Regions from separate parts of the Bacillus sp. JJ1609 genome, predicted to be linked through region 2. Evidence: riboswitches for the same ligand, from Rfam matches in the RefSeq annotation. Region 2 holds a riboswitch; each other region holds the start of a gene.
The links. Region 2 has a riboswitch for S-adenosylmethionine ahead of V7654_RS04530 (methionine ABC transporter ATP-binding protein). Riboswitches for the same ligand answer to the same signal wherever they lie in the genome.

Region 1 (6,090 bases), on a different contig from region 2:
CCTCTTTCCTTAGTCATTTTTTTTATGAAAACAATATAAAAGAGAGTGATTCATTTTTTCTTCTCATTCCAAACTTTACTTCCATATCCAACTGCAAGAACGCTAAATATACTGGCAATTAGAATAATCAGAGCGGTCATCTTCTCAACTCCTTTAATGTCTCTATTTTACCAGTGCTGAGGACGTAGCAAACTTGCCGGTAGTTTTGTATATGTATCTCCTTTAGCCGAATTAACCTGTGCCTGCGTGAGGAAAAAGCTTCCTGTTAGATCTGCCCCGCTTAAATCGGTGTCTCTCATGTCGGCCCCGATAAAATCACAATCCCTTAAATCTGCTTCACTCAAATCAGCTGCAATAAGGAGAGCTCCTCGTAAGTTTGCTCCTCTCATGTTAGTACGCCGCATTTTTGCACCTATAAAACTGCTGCCTCGTTTTGGCATTTGCTTCTTATTTCTAACTTTTGAACGGACCAATTCGCTGATCTGTAAAAGCAAATCATTCACTATCGCCCTATGGGCTGGAATATCCAGGCTTAGAATTGCAGAAGAATCCTGGTTAGTAAGGATTTCGGTTTTTTCGAAGGCAGACAATAAATCGTTATGGAATGGCTTTGCTTCCTTAAAAGAAAGCGCCTCATGCAGATAACACAGCATTTCATGAAGCTGTTGCATGATGGGAAACACATCAAACATTTCCTTTGCAGATACAGAATTTTCTCGCCAATCTTTCCCTCTATACGTCACCTGGGAAACCTTTTGGCCAGCGCCGAAGCATTCATATACCGTACACCCATTGAAACCATTGCTGCGAAGGTTTTTATGGATGCTGCAGCTGTAATCATTTTGCAGGTTTTGACAGGGAGTACCACCATCTTTATCAAAAGCAAAGTCAGCTGACTTCGCATATGGCAATGCTACACAGCACAAACCAAAACAATTTGTACAATCAGCACGTAAATCTTTTAGTTTATCAATCTTTAATTGGTTAGGCACATCTTTCACTTCCTCTAATAAACTTTACAAAAATCCAGTTTTTATATTGTTAAATATGAATTCAACAAATAACTTAACACTTCCTTTATATATCCCCTCGTATCTTTCCAACAAAAATAACCTCGGTACAATACCGAGGCTAAATTTTAACTTCATGATTAATAAGAACATATACACAACTTCCAATCAGTTGTTGCTCATTAACCACATAAATTTCTACTAATTTTATATTCTGCCTTAAGTTCTTTTTCTAAAAATTCCGCTAGCTTCAGCATGCCAAATTTCCCTGCCTTTGCTTCAGCATCTGAATTATAGTTGGTATTTGTATTTATGTCATAGGTGAAAATTTCTCCTTGTCCATTTCGGATAAATTCGATTCCAGCTACACTGATGTTGTTTGCTTCAAGTACCTTTTTATATTTTTCTATAATAGGGTCATTGAATCCTTCGATGATTTGGAACTTTGGCTTCTCTTCGACTTCCTCCCCTACAGGGCAGAAAAGATCACCAATCTGGCATGCATCTGCGGGGCACAATTCAAATCCTTCTGATGTATCAACTCTAACACCATATTCAAACTCACCGCCAACAAACTCGCATCTAGTGATATAGCTTTCAGGCGAAAGGATATACTCCTGGATAAGAGTAATGCCGTCAACCGGTTCTTCAAAGAAAGCTCCCTCAACATATGTCTTCAATGCTTCAATTGATTGAAACAGCTGGACACCCAGGCCTTTCCCTGCCCGATTATGCTTTGTGATAAACGGTCTTCCTTCAAAAGCCCTCACTGCCTCCAAAATATGGTCTTTTCCTACAGCCGCTATTGTTTTGGGAGTCCGGACGTCATGTTTATTCAACTCCAAATACTGCTTGACCTTGCTTACTTCTAATTCAAGAGCCCTTGTTCCGTTATGCACCTTCCGTCCGTGAGCTTCCAGCCATGCTAAAACCTGCGAAGCATATTCAGGTGCATAGCGATGCCCTCTTGTATGGGACGATGCACTCATCCTGCTATAAAAAATTCCCTCAGGCGGCTCCGTTGTTAAATCCAGCACTCCTTGATCAAGATGCCATTCTTCATACGGCACACCCAGTTCTTGAAGTCTCTTTGTCAAATGTACTGTCCACTCGTTATTTTCATGAATTACATATACTTTGCTCAAATTCATTCGCTCCTTAATAAATTACACGTTGAATTTTTTAAAATTAAAATGACTTCTATACCAAATTTAATTTCTCAGAAAAAAACAACTCAAATATCACGCTGAGAAAATAATTCTCCATCAAACCGTTAAAATATCTCTTTTTCCCTCGACAAGTGGCATCACTTCTTTGGCGAAACGTTCCATTTCCTCTAACTGAGGTGAGAATTGCAGGAGAAGCAATCCTAGTCCTGCCTCTTCATATTGTAAAATCCGTTCCGCAATCTGCTCTGGTGTGCCCACCAAATTTGGCCGCAAACCGCGATTTGATACGGAATAATCCTGAAGCTGGATCTGCTGTTCGAGCTGGGATTTGCTCGTAAAATCCTTAAATCCTGCATAGGCGCTAGATTCTTTTACATTCGTGATTCGCGCTAATTCAGCGTGCGCTTCTTCCTCGGTATCCCGGCAAATGACATATGCGGCCATTCCGAACTCCGACAGTTCTGCATTTCCCGTAGCAGCTCTACGAATTCTCATATCGGAAATTTTCCGCTGAATTTCTTCAACCGTTCCTCCATGCATCACATAAGCATCGCATTTCTCAACAATCGTCTGTTTCCCCTTCTCACTTTCACCGCCAGCGTACAAAATTGGATTTGGACGCTGAACCGGTTTCGGAAAAAGCTTTGTATCTTTCAGTTGATAAAATTTTCCATCGTACGAAAAACTTTCTTCGCTCCAAAGTCCCTTTAGAATATCTATGAATTCAGTGGTCCTTTCATATCTCTCATCATGCTCGGTAAAAATGCCTCCGTACTGGCGAGCTTCTTCTTCCCACCAGGCAGAAACGACATTCAGAGTGAAACGTCCTTTGCTGATGTTGTCAATATTCGCGGCCATCTTTGCAGTGATTGCCGGGTTGTGAAAACCAGGACGGACTGCAGCCATTATTTCTATTTTTTCCGTAACAGAAGCAAGTGAGGCAGCCGTGGTCCACGCTTCAAGTGAATCATGCTCCGGCCCTTTAATATCATTTAAGTACAGTTCGGCAATTAAGGTAGTAGAATACCCCCATTGCTCTGCTGATTGTATGACGCTTTTGGCATAATCAAAAGTCGGTGGCATCTTTTCATCCTCAACATTCCTTAACCATCCGCCAAAAATCGGCAGCCAAAATCCATATTTCATCTCTTATCTCTCCTCCGCTCACGCAATCTCTACTTTACCAACACATTAAGTTGGGATTGTTTTTAAAAAGATAGAGACTTACAAAAGTCTCCCCAAAACAAAAGCTCCCTTCACAAAGAAGAGAGCTAACCAAAACTCTCTCCTCATCTTTCGAACAAAAAGTTCGCAGGAATTGGCACAGTGTTCAAATTGAACCTGTTGCCGAGGTTTCGCAGGGCCTTTCCCTCCACCTCTCTTGATAAGAAGAAACTATGTATTAAATTTTAGTTTAATAAAGGGATAATATTCTAAATTTAAATAAAAGTCAATTCGTAATTCGAAATATTTTAATTATTATAATGAATGCTCCATCATGAACCGGTTTACCCGCTCGGTTGCTTCAGTTAGTCTCTCAGGTGGTTGTACCATCGCAATTCTTACATAGCCTTCCCCTTGTTTGCCAAAAGCGTCACCCGGGACGACTGCAATGCCTTCCTGCTCAATCAACTCGAAGGCAAAATCACGGGATTTCCAACCTGCAGGGATTTCTGCCCATACAAACATCGTTGCAGGAGAATTAGCAACTTGCCATCCGCTATTTCTTAATCCAAAAACTAAAGCATCCCTACGAGCTTCATATTGCCTAACCTGATCCTTTAGAAACGAATAATCAGAAGTCAAAGCAGCAACTGCTGCCATCTGGATCGGATAAAAGATCCCATAGTCGATATGTGATTTAAAAGAAGCCAGAATGTCAATGACTTGTGAATTGCCTACCACATAGCCAATTCGGCAGCCTGCCATATTAAACGTTTTCGAGAGCGAATTGAACTCTACTCCTACTTCCTTTGCACCAGGCACTGACATGAAACTGATTTGCGGGTTTCCGTCATAGATGAGCTCAGAATATGCAAAGTCGTGGACAATCAGGATATTATGGAACTTGGCAAACTGGATAACCTCTTCAAAAAAGCTTTGATCAGCAAGCGCTGTTACAGGATTCCCTGGGTAGCTTAAAACCATCATTTTCGTTTTTTGTAAGACGCTTTCTGGAATTTCGTCTAGTTTAGGGAGGAATTTATTCTCCACAAGTAAAGGCATCGGATGGATGAGCCCGCCTGCAATTGTAACACTAGCTTCATAGATTGGGTATCCGGGATCCGGTACAAGTACATAATCACCTGGATCAATGATCGCTGTGGCAAGATGAGCAAGTCCATCCTGAGACCCCATCAGTTGCAGGACTTCATTTTTATCATCCAATTCAACACCATAACGCTGTTGATAAAAATATTTAACCGCCTCATTGAATTCACTGATTCCTTTCAATGTATACCCGTATCTTCCAGAATCCTTCGAATATTCAACCAGGGTATCAACTACAAAAGATGGTGGCGGGAAATCCGGACTCCCAATGCTAAGATCGATGACATCTTTCCCTTTCAAAAAAGCAGCCTGCTTTCGATCTACCACCTCCTGAAAGATGCTGGAGGTCATTTTTCTAATTTTTTCTGATCCGAAGAGATTCATGGACATTCCCCTTTACTGTGAATTTACGTCATGTTGTTGTTCTTCGAGAATTCTAACTTTTTAAAATATAAATTCGATTATAACAGTCTCACATTTACAGTTCCAGAATCTTTTTCTATTCTTCAGAATTTTTAACTTAATAAAGTCTTCTGTACAAGCCAATCAGTTGTTGTTTTTTCAAAAGGCATAAGATTATCCTCATTGTCCATTGTAGGATTCAAGCTTTTATTCATGATAAAATGATAGAAACGTTAAATATAGAAGGAGTGTAAAACAATTATGGATACTCACGTTACTACAAAAATGAAAATTTCAAAACCTGCTCATGAGGTGTTTGAAGCATTTGTAAACCCAGAAAAGATGGCTAATTTCTGGTTTTCATCCGGAACAGGAAGAATGGAACCGGGAAAGACAATTATCTGGAGGTATGATGAATACAATGCAGAAGGTTCCGTCCTTGTGTTGGAAGTCGAGGAAAATAAGAAAATCGTGTTTTCCTGGGGAGCAGAAAATCAAGAAACAATTGTTACAATCACTCTGAAAGAGCTAGACTTTACGAGTACCATCGTTGAGGTTAACGAATCTGGTTTGAAAGCAGATGACCCTGAAATAGTAAATAAAATGCTCCAGCAAAAAGAAGGTTGGGTATATATGTTAACTTGTTTAAAAGGATATTTGGAAAATGGCGTGAGTAATTTGAGAGCATCATTGGTTCATTAAGAAGTAAAAATGACTAGGGTATTATTTCTAGGCAATACATAAAGAAAATAATACCCTATTATGTGGCGAATATTTGCTTACTATGTCAAATCAAAGGTCAAATTGACTTTATAAATGTTTCATAGGATACTGCATATTCCTTAAAGCCATTTCTTGCGTATAATTTTTTCGCATGATCGTTCCATGAATAAGCATGTAATTTAATTCTATTAATCCCTCTTTCTTTCATCCAATTTACCGTCTCATCTAATAGTCTTTGTCCCAGACCATGTCCTCTAGCGGCATCATCCAAAAAAAGTTCATCAAAAAGACCCATCCTGCCTGTTCCATTATCTGCTGCTTCATTTTCTTCAAAAATTCTTCCTAATGCATATCCGACTGGTGTGCCTTCTAATTCTGCTATAAGGATCAAGGTATCTTCATTCCTATTATTAAAAGTTTCCAGAGCATTCCTTTTAATTGAATGCATTACATCTTCATAATTATCGTATGTACATTCGCTATTATGGTTTTTTCGATTGAAGTTACTTAATTTA
Region 2 (6,090 bases):
CAAGTATTTGCTGGAATGCAGCATCAATCGACTTTCTTACCCTGGTGAACCTATTTATTTAGGTGTCCCGTACTATTTGTCGAAGGATTATTACAGGTTTTTTCCATTACACAAGGAATATGTAATAACAGGGGGCTGAACGGGATGGAAGAAAGAATCGAAAGCTTTATGAATGAAATTCAGAACAAGAATCATATTATGCTATTAGTTAATAATCTGGATTTATGTCTCTCGATTGAAGCAGAAGAGCAAACTTATTATTTATCGTTAAAAAAGAATAAGGTTGAATTCAGCAGAGAGGGTACATTTCCAGCTGTTCAATATGCGAAGCTTTCTGGAAGGGAAGATCATTTAATTCATTTGCTTGATGGACACATAAAGCTTCGTGAGGGCATTAACATAGGCTATTTCAATCTTGTATGCCCATTTAGGACTTTATTGGTGCTTGATTCAATCTTTTATCTTGCCAGGCCGATGCCTGCAAAAGTTTTTATCTGAAAAATCAAAAAAATATTTGACCGGCTGCTCTAATGCATGATATTATCACGTTAACTTACAAAACCATTTCGAGGCAAAAATTTTAAAACTAAATATTCTTATCAAGAGAGGCGGAGGGACTGGCCCAATGAAGCCCGGCAACCGGTTAATAAACACGGTGCTAATTCCATCAGAGTAATTGCTCTGAAAAGATAAGGAGAGACGATAAACGACCCTCTTCTTAGGAAGAGGGTTTTTTCGTTTCTTCTTTCCTAAAATTAATCGAATGGAGAGATGGAAATGGCGGAAAAACAGCGGAACTACAAAATTGAAACTTTAGGTGTACATGGAGGGCAATCACCAGATTCGGTTACAGGGGCTAGAGCGTTGCCAATCTATTCTAGCAATGCTTTTCAATTTGAAAATACGGGCCATGCGGCTGATTTATTTGCACTTAAAGAGTCGGGCTATATCTATTCCAGGATACATAACCCGACAGTAACAGCTCTAGAGGAAAAAGTTGCATTGCTTGAGGGTGGCATTGGCGCGCTGGCAGTATCCAGTGGGATGGCAGCAATCACAATGGCTATCTTGAATATTGCTCATGCAGGTGATGAAATAGTGGCTGCTTCCAATCTCTATGGAGGTACTTATAATCTTTTTGCCGTTACTTTGCCCAAGTATGGGATAAAAGTTCACTTTGTCGACCCTGAAAACACTGAGAATTTCAGAAAAGCAATCACACCGAAAACGAAGGCCATTTTTGCAGAAACGATTGGAAACCCAAGCCTGCGAGTTTTAGATATTGCTAAAGTAGCTGACATTGCCCACGAGACAGGAGTTCCACTGATCATCGACAATACGTTCGCCACTCCATATTTATGCCGGCCAATCGAGCATGGAGCAGACATTGTAGTCCACTCAGCAACAAAATGGCTTCTTGGAAATGGAACAGTTCTCGGGGGTATCATCGTTGACGGAGGCAATTTTGACTGGAAGTCTCCTAAGTTCCCTGGTTTTAATGAACCGGATTCCAGCTATCATGACCTTGTATACAGCGAGGCAATCGGGGCTGCAGCTTTTATTGTAAAAGCACGGGTACAGCTGCTGCGTGACCTGGGGCCATCAATCAGCCCGCAAAGCGCGTTCCAATTCAATCTGGGAATTGAGACTTTACATGTCAGGATGAAAGAGCATGTCGCGAATACATTGAAGGTGGTTGAATTCCTTGAATCACATCCGGCAGTTACGTGGGTTGCATACCCGGGACACGATGCCCATCCTGACAAAAGGCTTTCAGATCAATATTTACCTAAAGGTGCAGGAGCCATTGTTGTTTTCGGCATCGAAGGAGGAAGGGATGCTGGAGCAAAGCTGATCAATTCAGTCAAATTATGGTCGCACGTTGCCAATGTTGGAGATGCGAAAAGCTTGATTATCCATCCGGCAAGCACGACACATCAACAGCTTGATGCCGAAGGACTTAAGGCAGCCGGCGTTCCCGAGGACCTGATCAGACTCTCGGTCGGAATTGAAAATATAGAAGACATTTTAGAAGATTTGGAGCAGGCGATCGAAAAAGCGACTGGTGTTCCATCTGCTGCAGCAAAAGTATAAAACGCATTTTCCAGTACATTCCATTTGATATTTGAGAATAATTTTATTGACACCCTTTTTTATTCCATGATAAAATCACACTCGTAACTTAAAACCGATTAAAAACTGAATAGCGTGCTCTTATCAAGAGAGGTGGAGGGAAGTGCCCTATGAAACCCGGCAACCGTCAATAAGCTTGCTTATTGAAATGGTGCCAATTCACTCAAAGCTTTTAGCTTTGGTAGATGAGAGAAAGGATACAGCCTACAATTATGCCTTTCTGCTCATATGCAGAAAGGCTTTTATTATTTTAAGAGCATAATTGGTCTGTGGACCCTGTGAGTTGTTTGAATTAATTTACTCAGGGAATGGGAAACTAGACTGATAAAGTTGGACAATTTAACGGTTTTAAAAAAGATTATTCGGTTGTAAAGAGGGTGAGTCGATTGATCACAATAAAAAAGGCGAAAAAGATTTATGCTTCCAAAAAGGGAGAAGTAAAAGCCGTCGATGATGTAAATCTTGAAGTCAAAGAAGGTGAGATTTATGGGGTCATCGGATATAGCGGTGCCGGTAAAAGTACATTGATCCGCATGTTGAATGGTCTTGAAATCCCTACATCAGGTTCAGTGGTCGTGGCCGGCAGGGAAGTATCTCGAATAAAAGGAGCAGAACTCAGAAAAGCGCGCCAGGAAATAAGCATGATTTTCCAGCATTTCAATTTGCTCTGGTCAAGGACAGTGGCGGAAAATATTGCTTTCCCGCTCGAAATTGCCGGTGTTTCAAAATCGGAAAGGGACAAAAGGGTAAAAGAGCTCATTTCACTGGTTGGCCTTGACGGCAGGGGAGATGCTTATCCATCCCAGCTGAGCGGCGGACAAAAACAGCGGGTCGGAATTGCAAGGGCTCTAGCGAATAATCCAAAGGTTCTGCTAGGAGACGAAGCAACATCAGCACTGGACCCGGAAACAACAGACCAAATCCTGGATTTGCTTGTTGATATCAATAAAAGGCTTGGACTTACGATTGTCCTAATCACACACGAAATGCATGTGATCCGGAAAATATGTCACAGAGTAGCTGTAATGGAAGGCGGAAAAATAGTCGAAACAGGCCCAGTGCTTGAAGTGTTTAAAAATCCGCAGCAGCCAATCACGAAAAGATTCGTCCAGCAGGTAACGGAACCTGAAGAGACAAAGGAAACAGTTGACCATTTACTATCACTCTATCCACATGGCCGTGTTGTCCAATTGACGTTTGTCGGTGAGGGAGCTGAACAGCCGCTTATCACCAACCTGGTCCGTGAGTTCCCGATCATGGTCAATATTTTGCAAGGGAAAATATCGCAGACGCAAAATGGTTCATACGGAACCCTGTTTATCCATTTAGATGGCGAAGAAAGTGTTTTGCAGCGGGCCATCGAATTTATCGGGAAGCAGGAAGTTGGCGTGGAGGTGGTTTCGAATGGCTGAAAATTTCTTTCCTAACGTGAACTGGGACCGAATGTGGGAGGCAACTGGAGAAACACTATATATGAGCGCCATTTCTGTTGTTGCAACATTCATTCTTGGAGCAATCCTGGGTTTATTATTGTTTCTGACATCGAAAGGGAATATCTGGGAGAATAAACCAGTCAATATAGTCTTAAGCGCTTTCGTTAATATTTTCCGGTCCATTCCGTTTATTATTTTAATCGTATTGCTTATCCCTTTTACAAAATTTATCCTGAATACCATGATTGGAGAAAATGCCGCATTGCCGGCATTGATCATTGGATCTGCTCCATTCTATGCAAGGATGGTTGAAATCGGATTGCGCGAGATCGATAAAGGGGTAATCGAGGCAGCAAAATCGATGGGAGCAAAGACGACTACAATCATTTGGAAAGTTCTCCTCCCTGAATCAATGCCAGCTCTTGTTTCCGGTATTACAGTAACTGCCATAGCGCTCGTCAGCTACACAGCGATGGCAGGGGTAATTGGAGCAGGAGGATTAGGAAACCTGGCTTACATGGAAGGTTTCCAGCGAAGCAGGAATGATGTCACTCTGATGGCAACCATTATTATTTTAGTCATCGTATTTTTGATTCAATTCATTGGCGATATCGTCACAAGAAAATTAGACAAAAGATAAGGGGAGAAAAACACATGAAAAAATGGCTTATTGTATTAGTAACTCTAACACTATCCGCAGTACTTGCAGCTTGCGGTACATCTGAAGACAAAACAGAAGGCGGCAAGGAAGAAAGCAAAAAGATTGTTGTTGGCGCATCAAATGTACCTCACGCAGAAATCCTTGAAGAAGCAAAGCCGCTTCTTAAAGAAAAAGGCTATGAACTCGAAATCAAAACATTTAACGATTATATCGTTCCAAACCAAGCTTTAGATTCAAAAGAACTTGACGCAAACTACTTCCAGCACATTCCTTACCTTGAGGCTCAAATGGCTGAAAATAACTATAAGTTCGAAGTAGCAGGCGGAATTCATATTGAGCCTATCGGCGTATACTCTAAGAAGTACAAGAGCCTTGATGACCTTCCAGAGGGAGCTCACATTATTATGAGCAGCTCAGTTGCTGACCATGGACGTATTTTGACAATGCTTGAAAAAGAAGGCTTAATTACTCTTAAAGAAGGCGTTGAAAAGGTAAAAGCGACAACAGATGATATTGCAGAGAACCCTAAAAAGCTGAAGTTTGACACTGAGTACGAAGCAGCCTTGCTTCCGCAAATTTTTAACAATGACGAAGGCGATGCAGTTCTGATCAACTCTAACTACGCAATCGATGCTGGTTTGAATCCATTAAAAGATTCTATCGCAATTGAAGAAAGTGATTCACCATATGTTAACGTGATTGCGGTTCGTGAAGGCGACAAAGACAAGCCAGCGATCAAAGCTCTTGTCGAAGTCCTTCACTCAAAAGAAATTCAGGATTTCATTCTTGAAAAATATGAAGGTGCTGTCGTACCGGTTAAAGAATAATAATGAAAAAAGCAGGCGGACAGCCTGCTTTTTCTTTTGTCTTTAGTTGATTATCATTCTAGTTTCTGTTTATTCTGTTGAATAACCCACTCCGAAATCTAACATACTAACCGAGAAAAAATAAGATAGGAGTGGAGACGATGGAACATCATTATGAACCCCGCAACTCAACAGAAGCTGCATTGCATGAATATAAACAAGGTCTTGGCGTTTTTACGCAAAAAATGCCTGAGCTTGCGAAACACTATAATGCTTTTACAGAAGTATGCTTTCAAGAGGGAACTCTTTCGCAAAAAGAGAAGCAGCTGATCGCTTTAGGGATATCTCTTTATTCTCAGGATGAGTACTGCATTATTTATCATCTAAAAGGCTGCCTTGACCAGGGAGCGACTGAGGAGCAAATATTAGAGGCAGTTGGCGTAACCGCAGCATTTGGCGGAGGTGCGGCAATGAGTCAGGCGGTCACTCTTGTCCAGGAAGCAATGGCTGAGCTTAATACTTTAAAACAATAAATCACTGGGATATAAACGAAAAAAAGACTGCAAATTCCAAGATAGGCTCTTAGCGGGAGGATTATAGAAGGATTGTAAGAATGAAAGAGCTCAGGACCTCTTAAGCCTTCATATTCCATCACATCCATATATTGACGGTTTATATCGCTTTGATAGTGGTAAACAAAAGGTGATAACATTGATTTAACAAAAAAATCGCTGATCAAAGCGAAAAACCGAAGGGATGATTCACAATTAGTACGCTAAAGCTGAACTACACAAGTGAAATGGAAAAAGCGATGCATGGAGCCCATGGAATTAGTTATGAGGTTTACAGCACGAACCATGATGCAAGGATGGAAGTTGAGAAGAAGCGTGAAAGAGACTATATCCAGAGCCAACGGATGGTCGCAGACCTTGAGCGAAGAGTCCACTCGTAAGATGGTATATATAAATAGAAAGAAACGAATGGGACCAGTGTGATTATCGCACTGGTTTCTTTATTATTTGCGAAGTGCAGCCCTGCTTGCTTGTACATTTTTTTC
Region 3 (6,090 bases), on a different contig from region 2:
GCTGAATCCGTTTTGTTCGAATCCAACTGAGAATGTCTTAATTGCAGGGTGGTACTGCTTAGCTATCGAAGCGATGATAGATGAATCGATACCGCCAGAAAGGAATGAACCAACCGGTACATCACTGCGCATATGCATTTTTACTGATTCGAATAACACATCTCTAATTTCCTTCGTGAATTCTTCCTCAGTTTTATGGATTGGCGAGAAGCTTGCCTTCCAATAGCGCTTGATCTCCATTGGTGAACCGATTTTCTTTGTAAAATAATGCCCTGGCTCAAGCTTGTAAATGCCTTCAGACAATGTGTTTGGTTCTGGAACGAACTGATACGTTAAATAATGCTGCAATGCCTTGTAATCAAGTACATCATTCTCTAATGCAAGCAGGATGCTCTTCTTTTCAGAACCAAAATAAGTGCGGTCTCCGTCTTCAAAAAAGAAGAATGGCTTAATGCCAAAGTGATCGCGTGCTCCAAAAAGGATTTGTTCCTGTTTGTCCCAAATGACAAAGCCGAACATTCCGCGCAGCTTGTCAACTGCGTGCTCTTTGTAATGGCTGTAAAGAGCAATGATGACTTCTGTATCAGAGTGAGTCTCGAATTTAAGTCCCTCTTCAATTAATTCATCGCGAAGCTCAAGATAGTTGTAAATCTCGCCATTGAAAATGATCCAGTACCTTTCATTTTCATACGTCAGAGGCTGATGTCCCGCTTCAATGTCAATAATGCTCAGACGGCGGAAGCCAAATTGGATATGCTCATCATAAAAATACCCATCATCGTCCGGTCCACGGTGGGTAATGATATCGTTCATATTTTTAAACAGCTGCTTTTGTTCGCTGCTGAATTCTTGTGCTTTTTCATGTACACAACCGATAAAGCCACACATTATGTACTTCACCTTCTCCATTTCAGAAAAAATTTATTGTTCTTTCGTTAAGCTCATCTAAAAACATACCATCTAATACTACCATTAAACACAAAAAATTTGCAGTAAAATCTCAGGGAAAATTAAGGTAATACTTTATTTTACACCTTTTGGTCTAGATGCAAACCAGAAACTCCATTCTTGCGGGTATTTAGGTCCTGTTTGCCTTTGCAGTTCTCTTAATAAGACGGAAAATTAAAAAGGGAGTTACATATTTCTATGCAACTCCCTTTTCGATTTTATTAAGCTTGTGCTTGTGTACGTAATGCTTCTGCTTTGTCAGTACGCTCCCAAGGAAGATCAACATCCGTGCGGCCGAAGTGTCCGTATGCTGCTGTCTGCTTGTAGATCGGCTTACGAAGGTCAAGCATGTTAATGATGCCAGCAGGACGAAGGTCGAAGTTGTTATTTACAACATCGATCAATACATCTTCACTTACTTTTCCTGTTCCGAAAGTATCGATAGAGATGGATACAGGACGGGCAACACCGATAGCGTAAGCAAGCTGAACCTCAACTTTTTCAGCAAGGCCAGCAGCTACGATGTTTTTCGCAACGTAACGTGCAGCGTATGCAGCTGAACGGTCAACTTTTGTAGGATCCTTACCAGAGAATGCACCGCCGCCGTGGCGAGCATATCCGCCGTAAGTATCAACGATGATTTTACGGCCAGTCAATCCTGCATCACCTTGTGGTCCGCCGATTACGAAACGGCCAGTTGGGTTGATGAAGTATTTTGTATTTTCATCGATCAATTCTGCTGGTACAACAGGATTGATGACATGTTCTTTAAGATTGCGCTGGATTTGCTCCAGGGAAACTTCTGGGTGGTGCTGTGTTGAAATAACGATTGTATCGATGCGGACAGGCTTGTCGTTCTCATCGTATTCAACTGTTACTTGAGTTTTTCCATCCGGACGAAGGTATGGAAGGATTTCTTCTTTACGAACTAAAGTCAGGCGGCGTGATAGCTTGTGTGCCAATGAAATTGGAAGAGGCATAAGCTCTTTTGTTTCGTTGCATGCAAAACCGAACATTAAGCCCTGGTCTCCTGCACCGATTGCTTCGATCTCTTGATCAGACATTTGTCCTTCACGAGCTTCAAGAGCCTGGTCAACACCCATTGCGATATCGGCAGACTGCTCGTCAATCGAAGTCAATACTGCGCAAGTTTCAGAGTCAAAACCGTATTTAGCGCGCGTATAACCGATTTCCTTAACTGTTTCACGAACGATTTTTGGAATATCTACGTATGTAGATGTTGTGATTTCCCCTGCAACTAGTACAAGGCCTGTAGTAACTGATGTTTCTGCAGCAACACGGGCATTAGCGTCCTTAGCAAGGATCGCATCCAAAATTGCGTCAGAGATCTGATCGCAAATTTTATCCGGATGGCCTTCTGTTACTGACTCAGAAGTGAACAAACGACGTTTTGTTGACATCTGATTTCCTCCCTCATTTATAAAAAATTGATCGAGGCTGTCCCAATACAAACCTCGGTGTGATACGGTACTCATTCCCTATGTAGTATGAAATAAACGCTGAGTTTTTATTAGAAAAATTTGTTTAAACTTCATGCTGAGTTAACTTTTCCTAATCCTACCCATGGGAGCAATGACACCAAAGAAGGCAGATCGACTGCTATTGGTAATAGACCAGCAGACAGAATACAGAAAAAAACAATATAAAAAACCTCTCCATAGCTTGAGGAAAGGTTTTTGCTTTAATCCGCGCCTTTCGCTCTTATCGTTCAAGGGCATTTCCCTTGCGTCAGGTTAGCACCTTTGCCCGAAAAAAACATACCTTTACCAGGCTGTTATTTCTCGTTTGCAGGTTGCTGGGTTTCATTGGGCCTGTCCCTCCACCAGCTCGGGATAAGAGAGTATCCGTTCAAATCAAAATCATAACGAACCTACAAATACATGTCAATCCTTTTCTTCACAAAATGTCGATTCATGCAGAACTTTCCCACTTTAAAGCGCTGGGGGTCTGACCCCCAATGCGTTAGTGTGTTAAAATCCTGGGGTGGAGTTATTTGGTTCTTGCTCCGGCCTTCTTCTATTTATATATACATTTTTGTAAAAGAGGGAATTTTTTCGAGCATTAGTATAGATTAATTAATGTAATGTGCTAAACTAATAGCGAGATGTAAACACTTTCAATATATCAATCTTTTAAAAAGGAAGGTATTCTCGGATGAATGTTGTAGGAATTTCCAATGAACTTTCAGCTTTATTAAAAGGAAGCAATATACAGGTACAGCTATCTGTCCCGCAGCTGGTTGAAAAAGTATTGAATCGCAATGAAGGTCTGTTGACCTCCACAGGTGCAGTAAGAGCTACTACTGGAAAGTACACTGGCCGCTCACCTAAGGATAAATTTATTGTAGAAGAGGAATCGGTAAAGGATAAGATTGACTGGGGCTCTGTCAACCAGCCAATTTCTGAGGAATCCTTTACGAAACTTTATAATAAAGTTTTGAATTTCCTGAAAGAAAAAGAAGAAGTCTTTGTATTTAAAGGCTTTGCTGGTGCAGACAAGAAATACCGCCTTCCTATACAGGTCATTAACGAGTATGCGTGGCACAACTTATTTGCCCACCAATTATTCATTCGCCCGGATGCAGAGGAACTGCTTAGCCATGAAGCGGGATTTTCTGTCATTTCTGCGCCTACCTTCAAAGCTGATCCAAAGGAAGATGGGACAAACTCAGAAACATTTATCATCGTCTCATTTGAGAAGCGCGTCGTACTAATTGGCGGTACAGAATATGCAGGAGAAATGAAGAAATCTATTTTCTCTGTCATGAATTATCTTCTTCCTGAAAACGGCATCCTATCCATGCATTGCTCTGCTAACGTAGGGCGTGAAGGTGATGTTGCCTTGTTCTTCGGATTATCCGGAACAGGAAAAACCACATTGTCTGCTGATACGAACCGCCGATTGATCGGCGATGATGAGCACGGCTGGTCGGCAAACGGTGTTTTCAACGTTGAAGGTGGCTGCTATGCAAAGTGCATCAACCTTTCTAAGGAAAAAGAGCCACAGATTTATGACGCGATCCGCTTCGGTTCTGTCCTTGAAAATGTTGTTGTTAACAGTGAAACGCGCGTTGCTGACTATGATGACAGCTCACTGACGGAAAATACTCGCGCAGCTTATCCAATTCAGGCAATCGATAATATCGTTGAACCAAGTATTGCAGGACATCCGAATACGATTGTATTCTTGACTGCTGACGCCTTTGGAGTGCTGCCTCCAATTGCGAGGCTTACCAAGGAGCAAGCAATGTACCACTTCTTGAGTGGCTATACATCCAAACTTGCAGGAACAGAACGCGGCATCACATCACCACAGGCAACATTCTCTACCTGCTTCGGTTCCCCTTTCTTGCCGCTTGCTGCGACACGCTATGCAGAGATGCTTGGCGAAAAAATCGATGAGCATAACGCGAAGGTATTCCTCGTTAACACAGGATGGACTGGTGGAGAGTACGGAACAGGAAGCCGGATGAAGCTTGCCTTCACACGTGCAATGGTTCAGGCCGCTCTTGAAGGCGAATTGAACAATGTTGAAACAGTGAAGGATGAAATTTTCGGTCTGGACATTCCACTTCACGTACCAGGTGTTCCTGACGATGTTCTTCAGCCAGTAAAAACATGGAGTGACGAGGAAGCTTATTATGCAAAAGCAAACGAGCTTGCGCAGAAGTTCCGTGCAAACTTCAAGAAGTTCTCAAATGTGCCGTCCCAAATTGAAGAAAAAGGCGGACCAACTGGCGGACCAACTGCATAATCTATCTGATAAAAGGCCATTCCTTCGGGAGATGGCCTTTTCCTTTGTTTATAAGTAAAATAAACGCCAAATCGAGCTCACTAAACTAGAGTTGTCTTATACAAGCTCTTATTTTTCCATGCTTTCTGTCCAAAGGATGAAAGTGCGAAAAATAAGGGCTTTTTTGTATTTATTAATTATTTATAGGAATAATATTCCGAGGAGGTTATGACATTGTATTTTCTTTTGAATTCAATTGGAGTTTTAGTTGTACTGGGAATTGTTTATTTACTTTCACCCAATAAACGAAGAATTAAGTGGAAATTCATTTTGTTGTTATTAGTTGTAGAATTTCTGATCACGTGGTTTATGTTATCTACAAAGATAGGAACATGGGTAATTAATCAGATCGCATCTTTCTTCACATGGCTTATTTCATGCGCGAATGAAGGGATATCTTTCGTTTTCCCTTCAGCTATGGCTAATGAATACGTAGATTTCTTTTTTAGCGCCTTGATGCCGATCATCTTCATCATTACTTTCTTTGATATCCTGTCTTATTTCGGTATTTTAACCTGGATTATTGACAAAGTAGGCTGGCTAATCGCGAAAGTGTCCGGTTTACCTAAACTTGAGAGCTTCTTCTCCATCCAAATGATGTTCCTGGGCAACACAGAAGCACTTGCAGTAATCCGTCATCAGCTCGCGGGATTAAGTCAACTTCGTCTGTTGACTTTTGGAATCATGAGCATGAGCAGTATTAGCGGGTCCATCATAGGAGCTTATTTATCAATGGTCCCGGCGACATATGTTTTTGCCGCGATACCGTTAAATTGTTTGAATGCCCTATTGATTGCAAACATGTTAAACCCGGTTGAAGTCAGCAAGGATGAAGATATCGTTTATGTTCCTGAAAAAGGGGAACGAAAGGATTTCTTTTCCACCATCTCCAACAGTATGCTTGTAGGTGGCCGGATGGTTCTTGTCATTGCAGCAATGGTTATTGGTTATGTAGCATTGACAGCTAGTTTAAATGGGATATTAGGATTCTTTGTTGAAGGATTGACCATTCAGAAAATTTTCTCGGTTATTTTTAGCCCATTCGCATACTTGCTCGGATTGTCCGGTAAAGATGCCATGTATGTTGCTCAATTAATGGGCATAAAACTTGCTACAAATGAATTTGTGGCAATGCTCGACTTAAAGGATAAAATTAGCAACTTGGCTCCGCATACAGTGGCTGTAGCGGTGACCTTCCTTACGTCATTTGCCAATTTCAGTACAGTTGGAATGATTTATGGAACATTCAATTCCGTAGTGGATGAAGAAAAATCACACATAATAGGAAAAAATGTTTGGAAGTTACTAGTAAGCGGAATGGCGGTCTCC
Region 4 (6,090 bases), on a different contig from region 2:
AAGGTTTTGTTAATTAAAAAAGAGGGTCAAAAATTCAGTCATTTCCAGTACTGTGTTGATGACCAATTTTTTTAATCTTGATCAAAGCTGCTGAATCCCGCATCTAGGATCAAGAGGGTCCGCACTTATCGGATAGGGGATCAGGTTTAGCACCCGAGCTGATAGACGGAAAAATTCCGCTTAATTAATAATTATTATTAAAAAAAGCTTAAATAAACGGAGAGATTCCGCCTATTGACTCGAAAAATTCGACAAGGGGAGATTTTGCTTTGCATAATCGGAAAACCTCCCCTTATATACCCCCTAAACGAGCTCCCATCTGTATTTAACCGAAAAATCTCCGCTTATTTACTTTTGGTGGTTACCGATTAAGAACAAGACATCTTATTTAAAAGGGAATGAGGATAACTCAAAAATCCAAGAGAATCTCATTTTGATGCTATACGATCAACCGTATCACAAATAAATGAGGCTTTAAGGTTTTTATCTATCAATAACGACGCCAATACGGATCGTCATTTCGACACGTATTTTAAGAAAGGCACCTCAAAACGGAACGGTTTAGTAAATGAGAGAGCGGTTTTTTCTGAGTTTGAAAATAATTAATATAGTTCAGGCCTGCGGTCTGCAAAAATTGGTATTCTGCTTCTCGCATCTTTTACCTGGTCAAGGTCAATTTCAGCTGTAAGAATCTCCTGTTCTTCCCCTGCTTCAGCAATTATGTCTCCCCATGGTCCAATTACCATGGAATGGCCTGCGAATTTATTGTTTGGATCAGAGCCTGAACGGTTGCAGGCGATTATATAGCTCTGATTTTCAATTGCCCTGGCTATGAGCAGTGCCCTCCAATGTTCGAGACGCTGTATTGGCCATTCAGCAACGACGAACATTGCTTCAACCTCCTCAAGAGCATGTGCGCGTACCCATTCCGGAAAGCGAATATCATAACAAATCAGCCCGGCAAATTTTTGGCTGTCCAAAGAAAAAAGCCCTTTTTGCTTTCCGGCGGCCAGATATAAGTGTTCATCCATCAGCTGAAACAAATGCAATTTACTATATTTCCCTGAAAGCTCGCCACTCTGATCGAATACAAGCATTGTATTTTCAATACCAGCATCCGTCTTATTAGCTACCGATCCGCCGACAATATGAGCATTGTATTTGGTGGCACTACCCTTTAAAAAGGCTGCGGCTTCACGTGCGTCTGCATCGGCTTGATCTTTTAGGTTTGCTAAATCATAACCAGTAGTCCAAAGCTCAGGGAGCACGATAATATCTGGCTTTTCAGAGCTAGCTTTTTCCATTAGGTTCATTGCTGTATCGTAGTTTTTTTTCGAATTTCCAAACGCGATGTCCATTTGCAGACAGGCTATTTTAAATTTCATCTTAAATCACCGCCATAATTTCTGAAAATTATTTCTTTACAAGTTACTATTAACGTTATATCATTTGTGACTAGAATTTCAAATTAAAATTTTCAAAATATAATAAGTTCTTTAAGCAGGTGAAAAAATGGAATTTCAACAATCAGAATTATTGAAGAGCCTGCCCAAGCAATTCTTTGCATCTCTCGTCCAAAAAGTAGGGAGATACACTGAGCAGGGGGCAGATGTAATTAACCTTGGTCAAGGTAATCCGGACCAGCCGACTCCTGGACATATTGTCAATAAATTAAAAGAAACGGCTGAGAATCCGCTTAACCATAAGTATTCTCCTTTCAGGGGAATGCGTTCATTCAAGGAAGCAGCGGCAGAATTTTATCAACGGGAATACGGGGTCCATATTGATCCAGAAGAGGAAATTGCGATTCTATTTGGAGGGAAGGCCGGTCTCGTCGAAATTCCTCAATGCTTGCTTAATCCAGGCGATACGATTCTTGTCCCTGATCCTGGATATCCTGATTACTGGTCAGGTGTTGAACTGGCGAGAGCGAAAATGGTGACAATGCCTCTTAGGGAAGAAAATGGTTTTTTGCCTGATTATACGGAGCTTAAAAAGGAAGTTTTATCCGAAGCAAAGTTGATGTTTCTTAACTACCCGAATAATCCAACAGGAGCCATCGCTGACGAGAATTTTTTTGAAGACACGATTAAGCTTGCGAAAGAAAATGGTATTTGTGTCGTTCATGATTTTGCCTATGGAGCGATTGGCTTTGATGGAAAACACCCGTATAGTTTTTTACAAGCTGAAGGCGCCAAGGATGTTGGAATAGAAATTTATACCCTTTCTAAAACGTATAATATGGCAGGCTGGCGTGTTGGCTTTGCCGCCGGGAACAAAAGTGTGATTGCGGCGATCAATTTGCTTCAGGACCATATGTATGTCAGCTTGTTTGGCGCGGTTCAGGAAGCAGCTGCAGAGGCCTTACTGGGTTCGCAGCAATGTGTTTCCGAATTGAATAACTTGTATGAATCAAGAAGGAATGTGCTGGTCGAAGGGCTAAAAAATATCGGATGGAATATTACAGCTCCAAAAGGCTCATTTTTTGCTTGGCTAAAAGTTCCTGAGACGTTTACTTCTGTTGAATTCGCTGATTTCTTATTGGATAAAGCACATATCGCGGTGGCGCCGGGAGTAGGATTTGGTGAATATGGAGAAGGGTATGTCAGGGTAGGTTTGCTTACCTCCGAGGATCGTCTCAGGGAGGCTGTCAGCAGAATTGAAAGCTTGGGAATTTTCAAAAAACATATTGACAATGATTTATGAACCTGACATAATCCTAATTAATAAAATTATTTAACTAATTAAACCAATTAAATAACTTAATAAAATTATTTTCTTATCAAGAGCAGGTGGAGGGACGAGCCCTATGAAGCCCGGCAACCGACCCAGCATTATTGCTGGGCACGGTGCTAATTCTTGCAGCGGAAGCTGATAGATAAGGAGATGTTAGTTTATTCATCTAACCTCTTCTTTTCGAAGAGGTTTTTTTTATGCCTGTTCTAGCAGGACGATTTTTGTTTTAGAAGGGAATGAGCTTCATGAGTGAAATTACAGCAACTTATTTTGTACATGATTCAAAGCATAATCCAGAGAAGAAGGCCGAGGGAATCGCACTCGGACTGACAGTAGGTTCATGGACAGATTTGCCAGAGCTCGATCAAAAACAGCTTAAAAAACATAAGGGTAGAGTGGTTTCTGTTGAAGGAACCGGCCTTGACAGCAATTCAGAAACGGTCGCGACAATAAAAATTGCTTATCCTGCCTTGAATTTTTCACCAGATCTGCCGGCGATTTTAACAACCGTCTTTGGAAAGCTCTCGCTTGATGGCAAAGTGAAATTAGTCGATCTCCAATTTGGGGATGAGCTCAAAAAAGTTTTTCCAGGACCACGATTTGGAATCGAGGGCATCCGCAGTAAATTAGGGGTTTATGATCGTCCATTGTTGATGAGTATATTTAAAGGTGTGATTGGCCGCGATCTTGATTTCCTGCTTAAGCAATTACGGGAACAAAGTTTAGGTGGGGTAGACTTGATCAAGGACGATGAAATTCTGTTCGAAAATGAACTTACCCCTTTTGATAAGAGAATCTCAGAGGGGAGGAAGGTTTTGGCTGATGTCTATGAAACTACTGGTCACAGAACCTTATATGCTGCCAACCTTACAGGAAGGACTTCCCAGTTAAGAGATAAAGCAAGGAAAGCGGCTGAACTGGGAGCTGATGCATTGTTATTCAATGTTTTTGCCTACGGATTGGATGTTCTCCAGGAACTGAGGGAGGACGATGAGATTAACGTGCCGATCATGGCTCATCCGGCTGTAAGCGGGGCTCTGACTTCTGCTGAAGATTATGGATTTTCCCATTCATTGCTCCTTGGTAAACTGCTTCGCTATGCAGGAGCAGATTTCTCCCTGTTCCCATCGCCTTATGGAAGTGTTGCACTTGAAAAGCAACAGGCCATTTCCATCTCAGATGCATTGACTGCCGAGGACCTTTTTAAAAAGAGCTTCCCAGTGCCTTCAGCTGGTATTCACCCTGGCATGGTGCCGCTCTTGATTAACGATTTTGGAGTCGATTCAATTATCAATGCAGGTGGCGGTGTCCATGGTCACCCAGGCGGAGCTCAAGGTGGAGGCAAGGCGTTCAGGCAAGCAATTGATACTGTGCTGAATGGTAAAACACTTGAAGAAGGAGCACTGGAGCATGATGAACTCAAGATTGCTCTCGCTCTATGGGGTTCATCCGAGGCGGTGTCCAAATGATAAATCCCGTCGTTTTCTGTGATTTTGACGGAACAGTAACTGAAAAAGACAACATTATCTCTATCATGAATAAATTTGCACCTTCTGGCTGGGATGAGCTGAAGGATGCCGTACTGGACCGACGTGTTTCAATCAGAGAAGGAGTCGGCAGGATGTTTTCCCTCCTGCCGGTTAGTCTGAAGGAAGAAATCATTCATTATGCTGTGGAAAATGCCGAAATTCGTCCGGGCTTTCAGGAATTTCTTGAGTTCGCGAAAGAGGAAGGTATCCCGGTTTATATCGTCAGCGGCGGAATTGATTTTTTTATAGAACCAATTATTGAGCGGTTTGGACCGTTTGCTGGAGTTTATTGCAATGGCTCAGATTTTTCGAAGCAGACAATCAGAATTGAATGGCCAAACAGCTGCGATGAGCAATGTTCCAATGATTGTGGCTGCTGTAAGCCATCCATTATGAGAAAGCTTACTCAAAACGAAACATATAAAATTGTCATAGGTGACTCGGTAACCGATCTTGAAGCTGCAAAGCAGGCAGACTTTGTATTCGCAAGAGATTATTTAAAAGCCAAGTGTGAAGAATGGGAAATTCCCCATACACCATTTGAAACTTTTTATGATTGTATAGAAGCTCTTAAAACCAAGACAGGGGTGAGAGGATGAGCATTTTAGAAACAAAATGGGAAGAACTTGCTGATGTGAAGGCAGAACTGGCTGAACGGGACTGGTTTATGGGAACAAGCGGCAACCTTGCGATCAAGGTAAGCAGCGACCCTGTACAGTTTCTGGTTACAGCGAGCGGAAAAGATAAACGGAAACGTACTGAGGAAGACTTTTTGCTTGTCGATCAATTCGGGCGGGCAGTTGAAGAAACGCATTTGAAGCCATCAGCCGAGACACTTCTGCACGTTGAAGTATATAGAAAGACCAACGCAGGCTGCAGCTTGCATGTGCACACGATTGACAATAATGTAATCTCCGAAGTCTATGGTGACAGGGGGGAAGTCCAATTTCAGGGCCAGGAATTAATTAAAGCATTTGATAAATGGGAGGAAGATGCCGTCCTCAAAATTCCTATTATTCCGAATCATGCACATATTCCATCTCTGGCAAAAGCGTTTTCTGAGCATGTAAAAGGGGATACAGGAGCAGTCCTGATCAGAAATCACGGCATCACAGTCTGGGGCCGGAATGCATTTGAGGCTAAGAAAATACTAGAGGCAACAGAATTTTTATTCCGATATCAATTAAGGCTCCTGGAACACAAACCATTTCAATTATTTAAAGTAGTTTAGAAGATATTTATTTTTTAGTCCAGTTGATTGGATCGGAAATCAGCAGACAAATTTAACGGAGACAAAATATAAGTATAAATGAAGGAGAGATTTCAAATGGCATTTATCGTAAAGCAAAATTCAAAAGAAAGAATTGTCGATCAACAAGAGGTAGCTTCTTTTCTAAATGAACAAGAAGTAATTTATGAAAATTGGGATATTGAAAAGCTGCCAGCTAACCTGCAGGAAAAATTCCTCTTATCAGATGAAGAAAAACAGCAAATACTGGATGCTTTTAAGGCTGAAATCGAGGATATCTCAAACCGCAGGGGTTATCAAGCCCAAGATGTCATTTCCTTATCAAGCAATACTCCGAATCTAGACCAGCTTCTTGCGAATTTCAAGCAGGAGCACCACCATACAGATGATGAAGTACGATTTATTGTCAGCGGACATGGAGTGTTTGTGATCCAGGGCAAAGACGGAGAATTTTTTGAAGTATTTCTTAATCCTGGCGATTTGATTTCAGTACCTGAAAACGTGCGCCACTATTTCACTTTGCAGGATGACAGACAGGTGGTCGCAGTAAGGATTTTTGTAACGACAGAAGGTTGG

Region 1: it holds a riboswitch for S-adenosylmethionine, as region 2 does, so the genes downstream of both, V7654_RS07850 (LLM class flavin-dependent oxidoreductase) here and V7654_RS04530 (methionine ABC transporter ATP-binding protein) in region 2, are expected to answer to the same signal.
Region 3: it holds a riboswitch for S-adenosylmethionine, as region 2 does, so the genes downstream of both, metK (methionine adenosyltransferase) here and V7654_RS04530 (methionine ABC transporter ATP-binding protein) in region 2, are expected to answer to the same signal.
Region 4: it holds a riboswitch for S-adenosylmethionine, as region 2 does, so the genes downstream of both, mtnW (2,3-diketo-5-methylthiopentyl-1-phosphate enolase) here and V7654_RS04530 (methionine ABC transporter ATP-binding protein) in region 2, are expected to answer to the same signal.

The regions. Positions count from the first base shown of each region.
Region 1 covers NZ_JBALSS010000007.1:26,084-32,173, forward strand. The annotation lists gene V7654_RS07840 (pentapeptide repeat-containing protein) at 168-992, opposite strand; gene V7654_RS07845 (ATP-grasp domain-containing protein) at 1,193-2,155, opposite strand; gene V7654_RS07850 (LLM class flavin-dependent oxidoreductase) at 2,276-3,325, opposite strand; SAM riboswitch class I at 3,466-3,570, opposite strand; gene V7654_RS07855 (aminotransferase class I/II-fold pyridoxal phosphate-dependent enzyme) at 3,659-4,834, opposite strand; gene V7654_RS07860 (SRPBCC family protein) at 5,114-5,554, shown strand; gene V7654_RS07865 (GNAT family N-acetyltransferase) at 5,652-6,090, opposite strand, start outside.
Region 2 covers NZ_JBALSS010000005.1:172,997-179,086, forward strand. The annotation lists gene V7654_RS04520 (hypothetical protein) at 145-498, shown strand; SAM riboswitch class I at 594-696, shown strand; gene V7654_RS04525 (O-acetylhomoserine aminocarboxypropyltransferase/cysteine synthase family protein) at 778-2,094, shown strand; SAM riboswitch class I at 2,212-2,325, shown strand; gene V7654_RS04530 (methionine ABC transporter ATP-binding protein) at 2,520-3,545, shown strand; gene V7654_RS04535 (methionine ABC transporter permease) at 3,538-4,206, shown strand; gene V7654_RS04540 (MetQ/NlpA family ABC transporter substrate-binding protein) at 4,221-5,054, shown strand; gene V7654_RS04545 (carboxymuconolactone decarboxylase family protein) at 5,195-5,566, shown strand; gene V7654_RS04550 (hypothetical protein) at 5,833-5,985, shown strand.
Region 3 covers NZ_JBALSS010000024.1:242,548-248,637, forward strand. The annotation lists gene asnB (asparagine synthase (glutamine-hydrolyzing)) at 1-888, opposite strand, end outside; gene metK (methionine adenosyltransferase) at 1,170-2,369, opposite strand; SAM riboswitch class I at 2,668-2,808, opposite strand; gene pckA (phosphoenolpyruvate carboxykinase (ATP)) at 3,124-4,722, shown strand; gene V7654_RS17580 (NupC/NupG family nucleoside CNT transporter) at 4,936-6,090, shown strand, end outside.
Region 4 covers NZ_JBALSS010000027.1:105,211-111,300, forward strand. The annotation lists gene V7654_RS19495 (carbon-nitrogen family hydrolase) at 603-1,385, opposite strand; gene V7654_RS19500 (pyridoxal phosphate-dependent aminotransferase) at 1,513-2,706, shown strand; SAM riboswitch class I at 2,777-2,885, shown strand; gene mtnW (2,3-diketo-5-methylthiopentyl-1-phosphate enolase) at 2,982-4,205, shown strand; gene V7654_RS19510 (2-hydroxy-3-keto-5-methylthiopentenyl-1-phosphate phosphatase) at 4,202-4,864, shown strand; gene V7654_RS19515 (methylthioribulose 1-phosphate dehydratase) at 4,861-5,496, shown strand; gene V7654_RS19520 (1,2-dihydroxy-3-keto-5-methylthiopentene dioxygenase) at 5,593-6,090, shown strand, end outside.